Regions from separate parts of the Chromobacterium sp. genome, predicted to be linked through region 2. Evidence: riboswitches for the same ligand, from Rfam matches in the RefSeq annotation. Region 2 holds a riboswitch; the other holds the start of a gene.
The links. Region 2 has a riboswitch for glycine ahead of gcvT (glycine cleavage system aminomethyltransferase GcvT). Riboswitches for the same ligand answer to the same signal wherever they lie in the genome.
Positions count from the first base shown of each region.

Region 1: linked by a shared signal. The riboswitch ahead of ACE3QM_RS20020 (trimeric intracellular cation channel family protein) and the one ahead of gcvT (glycine cleavage system aminomethyltransferase GcvT) in region 2 are both predicted to bind glycine.

Region 1 covers NZ_JAYSGF010000049.1:2,451-10,924, reverse strand. Annotated here, with positions in the region: gene ACE3QM_RS20040 (hypothetical protein) at 61-684, shown strand; gene ACE3QM_RS20035 (FMN-dependent NADH-azoreductase) at 765-1,373, opposite strand; gene ACE3QM_RS20030 (LysR substrate-binding domain-containing protein) at 1,483-2,409, shown strand; gene ACE3QM_RS20025 (DUF3141 domain-containing protein) at 2,559-5,042, shown strand; glycine riboswitch at 5,178-5,264, shown strand; glycine riboswitch at 5,266-5,478, shown strand; gene ACE3QM_RS20020 (trimeric intracellular cation channel family protein) at 5,678-6,412, shown strand; gene ACE3QM_RS20015 (LuxR C-terminal-related transcriptional regulator) at 6,442-7,227, opposite strand; gene ACE3QM_RS20010 (aldehyde dehydrogenase) at 7,393-8,474, shown strand, end outside.
Region 2 covers NZ_JAYSGF010000014.1:21,253-29,726, forward strand. Annotated here, with positions in the region: gene cheD (chemoreceptor glutamine deamidase CheD) at 1-197, shown strand, start outside; gene fdxA (ferredoxin FdxA) at 328-651, opposite strand; gene gluQRS (tRNA glutamyl-Q(34) synthetase GluQRS) at 787-1,677, shown strand; gene ACE3QM_RS09685 (amino acid permease) at 2,076-3,416, shown strand; gene ACE3QM_RS09690 (M15 family metallopeptidase) at 3,559-4,320, shown strand; gene ACE3QM_RS09695 (dihydroxyacetone kinase family protein) at 4,490-6,172, opposite strand; glycine riboswitch at 6,417-6,507, shown strand; glycine riboswitch at 6,522-6,619, shown strand; gene gcvT (glycine cleavage system aminomethyltransferase GcvT) at 6,661-7,749, shown strand; gene gcvH (glycine cleavage system protein GcvH) at 7,819-8,205, shown strand; gene gcvP (aminomethyl-transferring glycine dehydrogenase) at 8,330-8,474, shown strand, end outside.

The DNA of each region.
Region 1 (8,474 bases), on a different contig from region 2:
AGCTTGCCGCCGCACGCCAACGCGCGCGACACTGCGCTGTCCTCACCACGGGAGCGCCCGATGAAATCCTTGAACCGCCTCGCCCTGCTGCTGCCGCTGCTGGCAGCCTTCCCCGCCCATGCCGCCGACGACGCCGGCAAAGTGCAAACCCTGGTCATGATGCGCCACGGCGAAAAGCCGGAAGGCGGCTACGGTCAGCTCGACTGCAAGGGGTTCAACCGCTCGCTGGCCCTGGCCAAGGTGCTGCCGCAGCGCTTCGGCAAACCGGACCAGATCTACGCGCCATCCACCTCCAGCCAAGCCAGCGACCCGGCCGGCACCTTCAACTACATCCGGCCGCTGGCCACCATAGAACCCACCGCCATCTCCCAGGGCCTGCCGGTCAACACCAATTTTGAAACCGCGGCGATAGACGGCCTGCAACAGCAACTGATCGACCCGCTGCACCACGGCAAGCTGGTCTTCATCGCCTGGGAACACAAGCTGCTGCAAGTGATGGCCACCAACATCATGAACCAATACGCCGGCAAGAACGGCGGCAGCCAGGTGCCCAAATGGGACAAGAACGACTTCGACGGCCTCTTCATCCTCACCGTCGACTACAGCCACACCCCACCCAAGGCGAAATTCCGCCGCGAACAGCAAGGCCTGGACAAGCTGTCATCCACCTGCTGGCTGCCCTGAGCGCGCCCCATACTCCGCCCACCCATGCAAAACAGCCGGCCCCACAGGGAGCCGGCTGTCGCCATTGACGGTGCCGAGGATTACAGCGCCAGTTGGGCGATGGCCTCTTTAGCCGCGTGAATGGCGGTGGCGCGCTTGTCCTCGCCCATATTCACTGCTTCCGCGCGGACGAAAGCCACATCGTTCACGCCCAGGAAACCCATCACCGTCTTCAGGTAATCCTCCTGGAAATCCATCAGCCGGCCCTGCTCGGTGCTGTACACGCCGCCGCGCGAGGACACCACGATCACCTTCTTGCCGCCGGCCAGGCCCACCGGGCCGTTCTCGGTGTACTTGAAAGTGCGGCCGGTGGCGGCCACGCGGTCCACCCAGGCTTTCAGCTGCGACGGAATCGAGAAGTTGTACATCGGCGCGCCGATCACCACCACATCCGCCGCCAGGAATTCTTCAATCAGCTCATTGCTCAGCGCGGCTTCGCTGCGTTGGGTAGAGGTCCAGTCCGCCTCGGCGGTGAAGTTGGCGCCGATGATCTCGCCGGACAGGTGAGCGATGGGCTGGCTGGCCAGGTCACGGTAAGAGGTTTCCACATTGGCGTGGCGCTGACGCAGGGTGTCGGCGACAACGGCGCTCAGTTGGCGGGAAACCGAATTAGCGGCAAGGATGCTGGAATCGAGATGCAACAGTTTCATGATCGGGTCCTTCGTGTCTTGGTGGGGAAAGTGATTGCATGATAGTTTTCCGAACCAATCCGCACTAGACTGTGAAAATCGGAAACATTGTTCCATCAGTGAGACAATCATGCAGGACCTGAACGATCTGCTGTATTTCGCCAAAGTGGTTGAACATGGCGGCTTCATGGCCGCCGGCCGGGTGCTGGGCATCCCCAAATCCCGGCTGTCCCGCCGCGTGGCGGAGCTGGAACAGCGGCTGGGCGTGCGCCTGCTGCAAAGAACCACCCGCCGGCTGTCCTTGACCGAAATCGGCCAACAGTACTACCAGCATTGCCAGGCCATGCTGGAGGAGGCCGAAGCCGCCGATGAAGCCATCGCCCGCAGCAGCGCCGAGCCGCGCGGACTGATCAAGGTCAGCTGCCCGGAACTGCTGTCCAAGACCCTGCTGGCGCCGGCGCTGCCCCGCTTCATGGCCCGTCATCCGCTGCTGCGCGTGCAGCTGGACTCCAGCAACCGCCGCGTGGACCTGATAGAAGAAGGCGTGGACGTCGCCATCCGCGTGCGCAACGTGATAGAAGACAGCGCCAACCTGGTGGTGCGGCGGCTGGCCACCACCCAGACCTCGCTGGTGGCCAGCCCGGCGCTGCTGGCCGAACGCCCGGCGCCCAAGAGCCCAGCCGACATGGCCGGCTGGCCGGCGCTGACCATGAGCCGCCCGGACGGCCGTGGCCAATGGGCGCTGCTGGACCAGGCCGGCCATGCCTACACCATACAAATAGACAGCCCCCGGCTGATGACCGATGACCTCGTCGTGCTGCGCGACGCCGCCATCGCCGGCCTGGGCGTGGCCGCGCTGCCGGTGCTGGTCTGCCACGAAGCGCTGCAATCCGGCCAACTGGTGCGGCTGCTGCCGGACTACGACATCCCCTGGGGCATTCTGCACGCCGCCTTTCCCACCCGCCGCGGCCTGCTGCCGGCGGTGCGCGCCTTCATCGACTTCCTCACCACCGAGCTGATCCCGCCGGACCACCCGGTCTACCTGCTCACAAGCTGAGCGGCTGGCCTCAACCAACAGCCAGGCCTGTTGCAAACAACCGACGCTAGACGCCTCCGCGCGCCGAGCTCCGACCACTAGCTATTGCAATGCAACAAAAGCCAGGTAGAGTAGGCAGCTATCCGTCATACCAAGCAAAGAGGTGCCGTATGTGGTCGCAAACAGCTGTCTGGTCAAAACTCCTCTCCTCCAACCCCGTCGCCAGCTACTGGCGCGACGCCTGGGAGCGTTCCATCCTCTACTGGGACGTGCAGCATGACCGCGGCGCCGACTACCTGCGGCACGTGCAAAGCGGCAAACCGCCGGTACTGGTGTTCGACTACAAAATCATCCTGGACGGCCGCACCCTGCCGGACCCGGCCAACTACGCGCTCACCGCCATCCTGCCGCCGGCCGGCTGTCCAACCACCAACCCGGCGCTGCGCCCCTTCGTGGTGATAGACCCGCGCGCCGGCCACGGCCCCGGCATCGGCGGCTTCAAGATGGACAGCGAAATCGGCATCGCGCTGCAGCAGGGCCACCCCTGCTACTTCATCATGTTCTTCCCGCAACCGGTGCCCAGCCAGACCATAGAAAGCGTCAGCCGCGCCGAATACGTCTTCCTCAGCAAGGTCAACGAACTGCACCCGGACAGCGACGGCAAGCCCTTCGTCATCGGCAACTGCCAGGGCGGCTGGGCGCTGGCCATGCTCGCCTCCGCCGCGCCGGAACTGTTCGGCCCCATCCTGCTGGCCGGCACCCCACTGTCCTACTGGGCCGGCGTGGCCGGCAAAAACCCGATGCGCTACTCCGGCGGCATGCTGGGCGGCACCTGGACCGCCTCGCTGGCCGGCGATCTGGGCAACGGCAAATTCGACGGCGCCCACCTGGTCAACAACTTCGAAAAACTGGACCCGGCCAACACCCTGTGGAAGAAGCCCTACAATCTGTACGCCAAGGTGGACACCGAACGCGAACGCTACCTGGGCTTCGAACGCTGGTGGGGCGGCCACTACCTGCTGAACAAGCAGGAGATGGAATGGATCTCCCAGCAGCTCTTCGTGGGCAACCACCTGGTGGAAGGCAAGATCGTCAGCAGCGACCAGCACCGCGTGGACATGCGCAACATCCGCTCCCCCATCATCGTGTTCGCCTCCTGGGGCGACAACATCACCCCGCCGCAACAAGCGCTGAACTGGATACCGGACCTGTACGCCAGCGCCGACGACATCCGCGACAACGAACAAACCATCATCTACTGCCTGCACAACAAAGTGGGCCACCTGGGCATCTTCGTCTCCGCCGGCATCGCCAACCGCGAACACAGCGAATTCGCCAGCGCGCTGGACCTGATCGACGTGCTGGCCCCCGGCCTCTACGAAGCCGTCATTGAGGACGTGGCGCCCAACACCCCCGGCCAGGAATACATCCAGGGCCGCTACATCATCCGTTTCGAAGCGCGCGAAGTGGCCGACATCCTCGCGCTGGACGACGGCCGCGAAGACGAGCGCGCCTTCGAAGTGGTGCGCCGCGTCTCCGAAATCAACCAAGGCGTGTACGACCGCTTCGTCTCCCCCGCGCTGCAAACCCTCAGCAACGAAGCCAGCGCCCAATTGCTGCGCCAGCTCAACCCAGCGCGGCTGGAACGCACGCTGATCTCCCCGCTCAACCCCTGGCTAAGCTGGCTCAAGCCCGCTGCCGAATACGTGCGCGCCCACCGCCAGCCGGTGAGCGCGGACAACCCGCTGTGGCAGTTGCAGGAGCAATGGTCCGGCTGGATGGAGCAAGGCCTCAACCACTACCGCGACCTGCGCGACGCCGCCACCGAACACTGCTTCAAGGCCGTGTACGAATCGCCGTGGCTCGCCTCCGTCGTGGGCGTCCAGCCCGCGCGCGAAACCCGCGCCGCCCGCTGTGACAGCTGGGACAAGCAGGAACGCCTGCAGCTCAAGCGCCAAGTACTGGACCCCGCCTACGAAAGCGGCACCCTGGCCGATGGCTTCGTGCGCCTGCTCATCTACGTGGCGATTGGCCGCGGCATCATAGACGAGCGCCCGTTCAACGCCATCCGCCGCATCATGCGCGACATCCGCCATGAATACCCGATGACCCTGATGCAGCTGAAAGACATCGCCCGCAAGCAAGTCTTCCTGGTGCGGCTGGACGAAGCCCGCGCGCTGGCCGGCCTGCCCAAGCTGCTGCCGCAAGAACACCTGCGCCGTCAGGCCTGGCAACTGGCGCGCGAACTGCTGGCGCTCAGCGGCGACATCGTCCCGGAACAACAACAACGGCTGGACCAAGTGGCCCACATGCTGCAACTGGACGTCCACGCCCCGGCGCCGGCCATCCTGCCGCCCGCCGAGCCCCCTGTGGCAACAGCCGTGGCCGCTCCGGCCCCCACTGCCAAGGCCAGCGCGCCCGCCAAGAAAGCCGCCGCGCCACGCAAGGCAGCCGTCAAAGCGCCAGCCAAACCCACGGCCAAGACCGACACCGCCGCCAAACCCGCTCCGGCGGCCAAGCCCGCGGTCAGCAAAGCCGCGGCTGGCAAGCCCGCCACGGTCAAAACCGCCAAAGCGCCCGCCGCCAAAACCCCGGCCACACGCAAACCCGCCGCCGGCAACGGCGCCAGCAAACCCAAAACACCGGGCAACTGAGCACCGCCAAGCGTCCAAATGCCCGGACGGTTAACGCCGTCCGGGCATTTTTCATCCCGATGGCGCACTGCAACATTTTTGCTGCCGCCCATCGGTACAGTCGTTGACTGAACAATACAGCAAACGCTAATATCCTTATCTGCTGCGGGAGAGAGGGGCTAACGCCCCCGCCGAAGACGCAAACTCCCATAATCGCTCAGGCAACAGTACCGCAGCCCATGGATATCAGCCGATTGGAGAGAGGCCCTAAGCGCCCGTTCATCATCTGCTACGCTTCAGCGACAGCGCGTCAAAACCGCTTGGCTTCGCTGCCTGCTCGCCAGATTACGTGACCGGCCCTTAGCCGCCCACCGAAGGGGCAAGTGACATCCGGCAAGGCCCGCACACAGGCCGTGCCCGTCATCTAACTCTCAGGTAAAAGGACAAGGGGAGAGGCAATGCCGGCAGCGTCGCGCCCATGCGCGGCCCGTCGGCCGTGCTCAGAACGTGCTCACGATCTCGCGAGCAAGGACGAGACAAGGCGAAAACAGCTGAGAAAGCGGAATGTACAAGTGGTACATGAGCATTTCGAAGATGTTTTCAACGCCGTATCGTCGCAGCGCAGCAGATCGTGCACCAGCTCTCAAGGAAAACCCGTGTTCGAAACTCTTGCCCAGGCTGTGCGCCACCTGGCATGGCCCGCCCATTGCCAACCCCTTTTCCCACCCGGCTTCGCCGCGCATCTCGGCGCCAGCCTGTTTGACCACTGCGACTACATGCTTACCCTGATCTACCTGATCGCCATCACCGCGGAAGCGATGACTGGCGCGCTCGCGGCCGGCCGCCGCAATATGGACATCTTCGGCGTTACCGTCATCGCCTTCCTCACCGCCCTGGGCGGCGGCACCGTGCGCGACATCGTGCTGGGCCGCTACCCGATAGGCTGGACCCAGCACCCGGAATACGTCGGCCTGGTGATTGCCGGCGGCCTGGCCGCCGTGCTGGTGGCCCGCTATATGAAACGCCTGAGCCGCGTGTTCCTGGTGCTGGACGCGCTGGGCCTGATCGCCTTCACCATCATAGGCTGCGGCGTGGCCCAATCCATGGGCTACCACCCGGTGGTGGTGGTGATGGCCGGCATGATCACCGGCATTGCCGGCGGCATCCTGCGCGACGTGCTGTGCAACCGCGTGCCGGTAGTGTTCCGCCAGGAACTGTATGCCAGCGTCTCCTTCGCCGTGGCCCTGCTCTACCTGGGCCTGATCAAACTGGGCGTGCCGCATGATCTCAACGTGCTGGCCAGCTTCGCCGTCGGCCTCACCATCCGCCTGGCCGCCATCTGGCGCGAATGGCGGCTGCCAGTCTTCATGTACCGGCACGATCTGCACTAACTAAGCGCATCTGTTTACCGCTGTCGGCATCAGGCTTGAATCCCCGCCAGCAGCAGGAACAAGGCCGCCTGACTGGACACGCCCAGCTTGGCGTACAGATGGCGGCGGTGTACCTTGGCGGTTTCCAGCGAAATAGCCAACTCTCGCGCCACGCCCTTGGTGGAGTGGCCGCCGAGTATCAGCAGCGCCACCTCCACCTCCCGCTTGGTCAACGGCGAGGAGCCCTGCGCACGCAGCGCCTCCTCCAGCTGCCGGCGGCTCTGCCTGCCCGCGTTAGCCGCCGGCTGGCGCAGCCCTTCGTCCATACGCGCGGCCAGCCGCGACAAGGGCAATAGCCAGGGGGCGAACAGATTGCAAACGCCCAGTTCCTGCTCGCTGAAGCGGCGTTTGCTGCCCAGCGACAGAGACAGCACGCCCTCCGGCAACACTTGCAGAAACTGGATTTCATCCGCCACCACATTGCGCGAAAAGTAACGGCGGAAGTACTCCGTCTCCCGGAAACGGTCCGGCGCCACCTCGTCCAGCCGGTACACGCCGGCGGCCGGGCGCTTCAGCGCAAAACCGTAAAACGGGTCCAGCAGATACAGGCCGCGCCGGTAGTCGGCGAACAAATCGTCGGCGGCGTAATTGGCCGCGTGATCGGCCAGCACCCACGGCGGCGCCTCCTGGCGAAACAGCACCGCCACCCAGGTATCGAAACTCAGGCGTTCCCGTAGAAACGCTGCCAACCCTTGCCAAAAGGCCGCGTTGTCGACGCCATCCAACAAACGCCCCAATTGCTGGTGAAACACCAGATCCGCCACATTCAGCTGCATGCCAGCTACCCCGATCAGGTTAGTCCCGCCTTCCGCTCTAACGCTTTCGCGTGATGTCCGCCGCCAAGGGGACTGACTAGTATGGCTCCAGCCTGCGCGACAAGACCAGCCGTGATGTGAGCGCTTCCCCCACCCCGTCGCGCAGCCTGAACAGGAGTGATCGCCATGCCCACGCAGGATCTGTCCTACTGGCAAGGCTGCGCCGCCGATTTGCGCCCGCCTTGCCTCGCCTTCATCAACGGCCGCTTCGTGCCCGCCGCCGACCAGCGCACCTTCACCGACATCAGCCCCATCCATGGCCGGCCCCTGGCCGAGATCGCCCGCTGCGGCGAGGCCGATGTCGAACGGGCGGCGCGGGCCGCCCGCGCCAGCTTCGAATCCGGCGTCTGGTCGCGCTGTCACCCGCGCCAGCGCAAGACCGTGCTGCAAAAACTGGCGGTGCTGATCCGCCGGCATGGCGACGAACTGGCGCAGCTGGACTGCCTGGACATCGGCAAGCCCATTGCCGATGCGCTCCATATCGATGTGCCGGGCGCCGCCGGCGTGTTCGACTGGTACGCCGAAGCCGCCGACAAGCTGTACGGCGAGGCTGCCCCCGGCGCCGACGACGCGCTGGCCCTGATCACCCGGGAACCGCTGGGCGTGGCGGCGGCGGTGATCCCGTGGAATTTCCCGCTGGACATGGCCGCGTGGAAGCTGGCGCCGGCGCTGATGGCCGGCAATAGCGTGATCCTGAAGCCGGCCGAGCAATCCCCGCTGTCGGCCTTGCGCCTGGCCCAACTGGCCCAGGAGGCCGGCCTGCCGGACGGCGTGCTCAACGTCTTGCCGGGCTATGGCGACGAGGTGGGGCGGCCGCTGGGCCTGCACCCGGACGTGGATTGCCTGAGCTTCACCGGCTCCAGCGAAGTGGGCAAAGCCTTTCTGCGCTACGCGGCGGACTCCAATATGAAAAGAGTGGCGCTGGAGTGCGGCGGCAAAAGCCCCAATCTGGTGTTCGACGACTGCGACCTGGACGCCGCCGCCCGGCGCGCCGCCTTCGGCGTTTTCTTCAATCAGGGCCAGGTGTGCTCGGCCAACTCGCGGCTCTTGCTGCAACGCTCCATTCAAGACGTCTTCCTGGAACGCCTGCTGCGCGAGGCGGCCGCGCTGCAACCGGGCAACCCGCTGGACCCGGCCACCCGCAGCGGCTGCATCGTCGACGCCCGCCAGGCGGAGCGCATCATGGCCCACATCGACCAAGCCCGCCG
Region 2 (8,474 bases):
AAAACATCCCCATCCTGGCCGAGGACCTGCTGGGCGACTGCGCGCGCAAAGTGTACTTCTTCACCGACAGCGGCAAGGTGCTGGTCAAGAAGCTCAAGCGCAGCCGCAGCCTGATCAGCGAGGAAAACCGCTACCGGCAGCAGGTGATGCAGCCGGAGGTGGCGGGCAAGTCGGGGGATATCGAGCTGTTCATCTGAATCGCTGCTCCGAACCGTTCACGATCTCGTGAGCAAGAGCGAGAGCCGCTGAGGAAGGCGGCACATGAGCATTTCGAAGCTGTGCTCACCGTGTCCGCCTCACGACGCGCAGCGGAGCGCGAGCGGATGCTCAGCGCTCCAGGTGTTGCAGCTTGCCCTCAAGCTCGGCCCAGTCCTCATGCTCCGGCAGCGGGTCCTTCTTCTCGGTGATGGTGGGCCAGATCCGGGATAGTTCGGCGTTCAGCGCGATGAAACCTTCCTGGCCCGGCGGCACGTCGTCCTCGGCGTAAATCGCGTTCACCGGGCATTCCGCCACGCATAGCGTGCAATCTATGCATTCTTCCGGGTCTATCGCCAGGAAATTGGGGCCTTCGTGAAAGCAGTCCACCGGGCAGACATCGACGCAGTCAGTGTATTTGCATTTGATGCAGGCATCGGTTACAACGTAGGCCATGTCCGGCTCCTTGTCGTCGAAACGGGCCGCCGCAAGCTCTGGCGGCCGGGTGATGATTGGTGAGCGTATCAGTCAACATTATTAGCCAGAAATTCCCTGCGCAAGCCCTGTCCGCCGCAAATTCACATCGCCGTCATGACCTTTGCCACTTATCGCGGGCGTTTCGCCCCCAGTCCCACCGGCCTGTTGCATGCCGGTTCCCTGTGTACCGCCGTAGGCAGCTATCTGGAGGCGCGCGCGCGCGGCGGCGAATGGCTGCTGCGGATGGAGGACCTGGACCCGCCGCGGGAAATGGCCGGCGCCGCGGATCATATCCTGCGGACTCTGGACGCTTTCGGCTTCGAATGGGATGGCGAGGTGGCGTACCAGAGCGGTCGCCACGCGCTGTACCGGCATGCGCTGGAGCGGCTGATCGCCTCCGGCCACGCTTATCCGTGCAATTGCACGCGCAAGGACATCGCCGCGCTGGCGCGACGTGGCCTGGACGGCTACGTCTATCCCGGTTTGTGTCGGCAGCGCTCCCCGGAGCAAGGGGGGCGCGCCTGGCGCTTGCGCTTGGCCGACGGGGAGACCTCGCTGCAAGACCGTCTGCAGGGCGTATACAGCCAGAACCTGGCGCGTGACATCGGCGATTTCGTGTTGCTGCGCGCCGATGGCTTGTGGGCGTATCAGCTGGCGGTGGTGGTGGATGACGCCGAGCAAGGTGTTTCCGACGTGGTGCGCGGCGCCGACCTGCTGGTGTCCACGCCGCGCCAGATCGCGGTGCAACAAGCGCTGGGCGTGCCCACCCCCGCTTATTGCCATCTGCCGGTGCTGGTCAATGCCGCCGGGGAAAAACTGTCCAAGCAGACGCTGGCGCCGGCGATTTCCGCCGCCGCCGCCGCCGCGGAACTGCGGCTAGCCTTGAGCCGCCTGGGCCACGCGCCGCCGCCGGACTGTGGCAGCCTGGCCGAGTTGTGGGCATGGGCGCGCGCCAGTTGGTCGCTGGACCGCGTGCCGGCGGGGCCGATCACCATCGACGCCTGATACCGCGGGCTTGAGTTTTTCTCCTATATTGGCATTTGCGTGAGTCCTGCCGCCTCAGGCTTGGCGGAGGCAGTCCATCCGCGCCGTGCCGCGAAAAAAAAACACAAATGCGACCTGTTTTTATGTTGAATTTGTGTTCTAATGCCGCCTTTTTTCGCGCATGCGCGCTGGTGCCAACCGCCGTTTCTGTTGACCCCGGTCAAGCGCTCCGTAGAAAGCATGCCCGGCTCGCCGCGCCGCGCCACTATCATGGGCGCTTTTTCTACGGACTTAATCCGTACTGGAACAGAGCCGGTCAGGCCTATTTCAGTCAGCGCGCGCATGCCATGCACCATGACAGCGCGGAGCGGCCGCGATGAGCGGCGTCCGCAATCGGCAGGCCCGATGGAGACCAAGCCTTGAGCAATGACAATGTAGACAGCAACACCAAGAAGCGGGCGTTGGGCGTGTGGATGTGCACCGCCCTGGTCGTGGGCAATATGATAGGTTCCGGCGTGTTTTTATTGCCTGCCTCCTTGGCGCCGTTCGGCGGCGTGTCGATGATAGGCTGGTTGCTCACCGCCGCCGGCGCGATCTGCCTGGCCTTGGTGTTCGCGCGGCTGGCGGCCATCCTGCCAAAGGAGGGCGGACCTTACGCTTATATACACGAAGCCTTCGGCGGCTTCGCCGGCTTCTGGATCGCCTGGGGCTACTGGATAGCGCTATGGGCCGGCAATGCCGCGCTGGCGGTGGCCGCTACCAGCTATATGCAGGTGTTCATCCCGGCCTTGGGGCATGACAATCTGCTGGCCGGCGCCTTCGCCATCAGCCTGATCTGGATCGTCACCTGGATCAACAGTCGCGGCGCGCGCAGTTCCGGCCTGGTGGCGGTGGTGACCACGCTGTTGAAGCTATTGCCTTTGGCGGCGGTGACCTTTATCGGCTTTTTCCATCTGCAAGCCGATAACATCGTGTTCAATCCGCACGGCAAGCCTTTGCTCAGCTCGGTGTCCGCCACCATGGCGCTGACCTTGTGGGCCTTCCTGGGGCTGGAGTCGGCGTCGGTGCCGGCCGGTGACGTGATCGAGCCGGAGAAGAACATCCCGCGCGCGACGGTGCTGGGCACCCTGATCGCCACCGTGTTGTACATCCTGTCCACGGTATCGCTGATGGGCCTGATGCCGCCGGCGCTGCTGGCCGCCTCGCAAGCGCCGTTCGCCGACGCCGCGCGGTTGATGTGGGGCGATTGGGGTTATTACCTGGTCGGCTTCGGCGCCATCGTGTCCTGCTTCGGCGCGCTCAATGGCTGGAGCCTGATGCAGGCCCATGTGCCGGCCGCCGCCGCGCACGACGGACTGTTCCCGCGCCGTTTCGCGAAGATGAATCGCGAGGGCGTGCCCATCTTCGGCCTGCTGCTGTCCAGCGGGCTGGTGACGGTGCTGATGGCGATGAAGTACGCGGGCGGCGACGGTGGCGTCAAGATTTTCGAATTCATCATCCTGCTGGCCACCGCCACCACCTTGCTGCCTTACGCCTTCTGTTCGATGGCCTTGCTCGCCATCATGCTGATGCGACCGCAGCAATTCCAGCGCAAGGACTTCCTGGCGCCGCTGTGCTTCGCCGGCGTCGGTTTCGCCTACTCGGTATGGGCCTTGTATGGTTCCGGCGCCGACATCGTGATGTGGGGCATGATTCTGCTGCTGCTGGGCCTGCCGGTCTATGTTTGGCAGGTGAAGGAGCGCTACGCCGATCCGTCTTGAGCGCATGGGGCGTTGATTTGAACCACGCGGCCTGGCGCCGCGTTTTTCATGTCCGTCGGTTTTTCGTCATGAGGCCGGATGCTTGCCTATGCCGACCGCAAATGGCTTACTAAGACGCTTTGCTCCGGGAGGAATCCATACCATGAAGATTAGCGCCGCCGCCGATCTGCTCACCGCCATCGACTTCAACTATGCCGCGCCGGATGCCGCGACACTGGCGCGGATGCGTGAGCAAAGCGTGCCTTGCGCGCTGTTGCGCGCAGATGGGCTGCTGCCGGAAAACAGTTATCACCGCGCCGGCCGCAAGGGTTGCGCCGAGCCGATGCTGGCGCGGGAGTTCGTCGCGCGCCGCTTGCGCGAGGCCGCGGCACGCTTGGCGCCGGGCTACGGACTGCAGCTGTTCGATGCTTATCGCAGCCGCGAAACCCAGGCCGATCTGTTCCAGATGGTGCTGGCCGATGTGGGCGCCGCGCATCCGGACTGGGACGCGGCGGCGGTGGAGCGTCAGGCGCGCATGTTCGCCGCCCACCCCGATGACACCGCCCGCTTCGCGGTGCTGCCGCATAACTCTGGAGGCGCGATTGATCTGGCCATCTGCCGGCTGGACACGGGTGAGATGTGCGATTTCGGCACCGGTTTCGACGCGGCGGAGCCGGCGTCGCGCAGCGATTTCTTCGAGGCGGAGCCGGATCCGGTACATGGTTTCTCGTCTGAGCGCTGGCTGAGAGTGCGCCACAACCGCCGCGTGTTGTTCAATTTGTTGAAGCAGGCCGGCTTCAGCAATTACCGCGAGGAATGGTGGCACTACGATCTGGGCGACTGCTTGTGGGCGCAGGCGGTGGGCAGGGACTGGATCTATCCGTCGATGGAAGCGGAAGCGGCGGCGCTGCTCAAGCACGCTTGATTGACGCGGGCCGCCGCGCCCAGGAGAGCGCGGCGGTCCGCATCGGACTTAGGATCTGCTGCGCGTCGGCGATACGGCGTTGAAAACACTCATTACCGTTTGTACGTTCCGCTTTGTCGCTCGTTTTCGCCTTGTCTCGCTCTTGCTCGCGAGACTTTGAACCGGCTTCTTAGCCGGCCAAGACTTTCAGCCAGACCAGCGCGGCGCTGGCGCCGGCATCGGGCACGCCCAGCGTCCGCTCGCCCAGGTAACTGGCGCGGCCCAGGCGCGGCCGCATCGCGGCGGTGGCGGCGCAGCCATGCTCAGCCGCCTCCAGCGCCGCGCGCCAGGCCTCGGCGGGGGGATGGCCGGCCTCCAGAGCGGTGCTGAACGCATCGGCGGCTGGCGACAAGGCGTCCAGCATGGTGCGGTCGCCCACTTGCGCGCCGCCCAGTTCCGCGATGGCGGCAACGCCGTCCTTGAAGGCCGCGGCCCAGTCGCGTGCTCCGGGCGCCGGCACCGTTTCCAGTCGTCGCGCCGCGCGCAGCAAGGCCGTGGAGTAGAACGGACCGGAACTACCGGCTATCGCCTGGCGCAAGGCCTGGCCCACCGCGCGCAAGGCGATGTCGGGCGCGCTCCAGGCCGCGTCGGGCAAGGCGCGGATCGACGCGGCGCCGCGTTGCATGCTGATGCCCAGGTCGCCATCGCCGCAGGCCGCATCCAGTTCGGTGAGCAGGGGTTCGGCGGCATCCAGCGCGGCGGCGGCGGCCAAGGCGGCGCGGCGCAAGCCGGGCAGGGCTGGCCCTTGCGGCGGTGCTTCGGCGGCGCTGGCTGCCGTCGCGCGCAGCTGGCGTTGCGCAGGGATGCGGCCGGCGCCGGGCCAGGCCGGCGCCAGGGTGGCTTGGTCCAGCCAGCTCAAACGCTGATCATCCAGCGCCAGCAGCGATAGCGAGCAGCCAGGCATTTCCAGCGCGGTCATGAAGTTGCCGCTCCAAGCGCGCTCCACCAGGAGGCCGCGCAGACGCAGATGAGCCAGCGCCGCGCGGGCGACGATGGCGAGCTCCATCGGCGGCGTGCCGCCCAGGCCGTTGACCAGCAGCGCCACCCGCTGTCCCGGGAGCCAGCCGCGGTCTTGCAGGATGGCGTCCAGCAAGGTTGCGCACAAATCGGCGGCCGATGGCGTCGCCACGCGCCGCACGCCGGCCTCGCCGTGTATGCCCAGGCCCAGTTCCGCCTCTCCGCTGTCCAGTTGAAAGCCGGGGCGGCCGGTGGCCGGCACGGTGCAGGCGCCCAGGCCCACGCCCATGGTGGCCACCTGTTCCGCCGCCTGCCGCGCGGCGGCGGCGACCTCGGCCAGATCGGCGCCGGCCGCCGCCGCCGCGCCGGCGATCTTGTGCACCAGCACCGTGCCGGCGATGCCGCGTCGGCGCGCCGGTTCCACCGTGTCGCGCAGCGCCACGTCATCGGCCACCACCACGCTGTCCACCGCGATGCCCTCGGCGCGGGCCAGCTCCGCCGCCAGGCCGAAGTTGAGCCGATCGCCGGTGTAGTTCTTGATGATCAGCAGCACGCCCTTGGGGCCGGCGACGGCGCGGATCGCCGCCAGCACGGTGTCGACGCTGGGCGAGGTGAACACATCGCCCACCGCGGCGGCGTCCAGCATGCCGTGGCCGATATAGCCGGCGTGAGCCGGCTCATGGCCGCTGCCGCCGCCGGAAATGAGCGCCACCTTGTCGCGCAGGCCGCCGATCGGGAAGTCCGCCCGCAGCAGCACGTTTTCTTCCTCCAGCAGCGCCAGGCCGGGCAGAGTGTCGGCCAGGCCTTCCAGCATTTCCCGCGCCACCTGACGTGGGTCGTTGATCAGTTTTCGCATCGTGGTTTCCTTTCCATTCCGGGTAGCGGTGTTGGTTCGATAAGATGGATGTCATCTTACGTCCTGCGTGAGTTTCATGGTGGCGCTGTCGATTTTGTGATCAATAATGAAAATAATATGTTCGAAATCGGTATTAAACGAAGCTATTGATGTTCAGTGTTTTGCGATTAAGAACATTTCAAGTCCTTGTTTAAGCTGAAGATAAACACGGCTTGCCAAGCCCTGGCACAGCAACCATAATCTGGCACGTCATGCAGGAGAGAGTGGCCGCCGCGCCACCGCCGAAGGCGCAAGCGCACCCGCAATCGCTCAGGCAAAAGGACTGCATCATCGAGCTGGCCGCAGCCAGCTTGCCGAATCTGGAGAGCGGCATCCAACGGATGCCCACCGAAGGGGCTAACGGCCGCAAGGCCGGAAAATCTCAGGTGCAGGGACAGAGGGGTGTAGGGAATAGAGCAACACTACACGCTTTTGCTAAGGATGCACCGATGACGGCCCTGAAACGCACCCCCCTATTTGATGCCCATGTCGCCGCTGGCGCCAAGATCGTCGACTTCGCCGGCTGGGAAATGCCCATTCACTACGGCTCCCAGCTCAAAGAGCACGAGATCGTGCGCAGCGACGCCGGCATGTTCGACGTGTCCCACATGACGGTGCTGGACATCAGCGGCCCGGACGCCAAGGCCTGGCTGCAGCGCTTGATCGCCAACGATGTGGCCAAGCTCGGCTTCGAGGGCAAGGCTCTGTATTCCGGCATGCTCACTCCCGAAGGCACCGTGGTCGACGACCTGATCGTCTACCTGACCTCCTATGGTTACCGCATGGTGATCAACGCCGGTACCACCGACAAGGATCTGGCCTGGATGGCGCGCCACAAGGGCGACTTCAATGTAGAGATCAAGCCGCGTCGCGACCTGGCCATCCTGGCGGTGCAAGGCCCGCAGGCGATCGCCAAGGTCTGCGCGGTCAAGCCCGAGCTGGCCGCCGTCATCCAAGCTTTGAAACCGTTCCAGGGTCAGCCCGTCGGCGACTGGTTCTATGCCCGCACCGGCTACACCGGCGAAGACGGCCTGGAAGTGATGCTGCCAGGTGACGAAGCCGCGGCCTTCTTCCAGCAACTGCAAGCCGCCGGCGTGGCGCCGATAGGCCTGGGCGCGCGCGACACCCTGCGCCTGGAGGCCGGCATGAATCTCTACGGCCACGATATGGATGAAACCGTTTCTCCGCTGGAAGCCGGCATGGCTTGGACCATCGCCTGGGAGCCGGCCGAGCGCGACTTCATCGGCCGCAAGGCGCTGGAAGCGCAGAAGGCGGCCGGCGTGCAGAGCAAGCAGGTCGGCCTGGTGCTGGAGGGGCGCGGCGTGTTGCGCGAAGGCCTGAAAGTGGTGGTGGAAGGCGTCGGTGAAGGCGTGATCACCAGCGGCACTTTCTCGCCCACCCTCAAGCATTCGATCGCCATCGCGCGGGTGCCGGCCGGCATCGGCGACAAGGCGCTGGTGGACCTGCGCGGCACGCTGACCGAGGTGCGCGTCGTCAAAATGCCGTTCGTGCGCAATGGCAAGAAAGTTTTCGCCTGAGCCGACAGGCCGGGCTGGCCGCGCAGCGGCCGACGAATATCGTTGACACGGATTTGATTGGAGACACTCATGAGCAATATCCCCGCCGAACTCAAATATGTTGAAAGCCACGAATGGCTGCGTCTGGAAGCCGACGGCTCCGTGACCGTGGGCATTACCGAGCACGCGCAAGAACTGCTGGGCGACATCGTTTTCGTCGAACTGCCGAAAGTGGGCGCCAAGCTCGCCAAGGAAGAGCAGGCCGGCGTGGTGGAATCGGTGAAGGCCGCTTCCGATATCTACTGTCCGGTTGCCGGCGAGGTGCTGGCCATCAACGAAGAGCTGGAAGCCGAACCGGAACTGGCCAATAGCGAGCCTTACGGCGCCGGCTGGTTCTTCAAGATCAAGCCGGCCAATCCGGCGGATCTGGACGCGCTGATGGATGCAGCGGCCTACTCCAAGGAAATCGGCGCCTGATAGCCGCAGCAAGCCCCGCAGTCGCCGCGCGACGCGGGGTTTTTTCATGGTTTCACCGCTTGCGTCCCGTTGCCGCCGCGCCATTCAGGCGCGGTGCGCGCGGCCAAGACAAAAGGCTTGATTTATGTCGCTCTCCGAACTTTTCAATCGCAAGGAATTCATCGCCCGCCACATCGGTCCGTCCGACGCCGAACGCAGCGAGATGATGGCCGTGGTCGGCGTCGCGTCCATCGACGAACTGGTGGCGCAGACGCTGCCGGCCGACATTC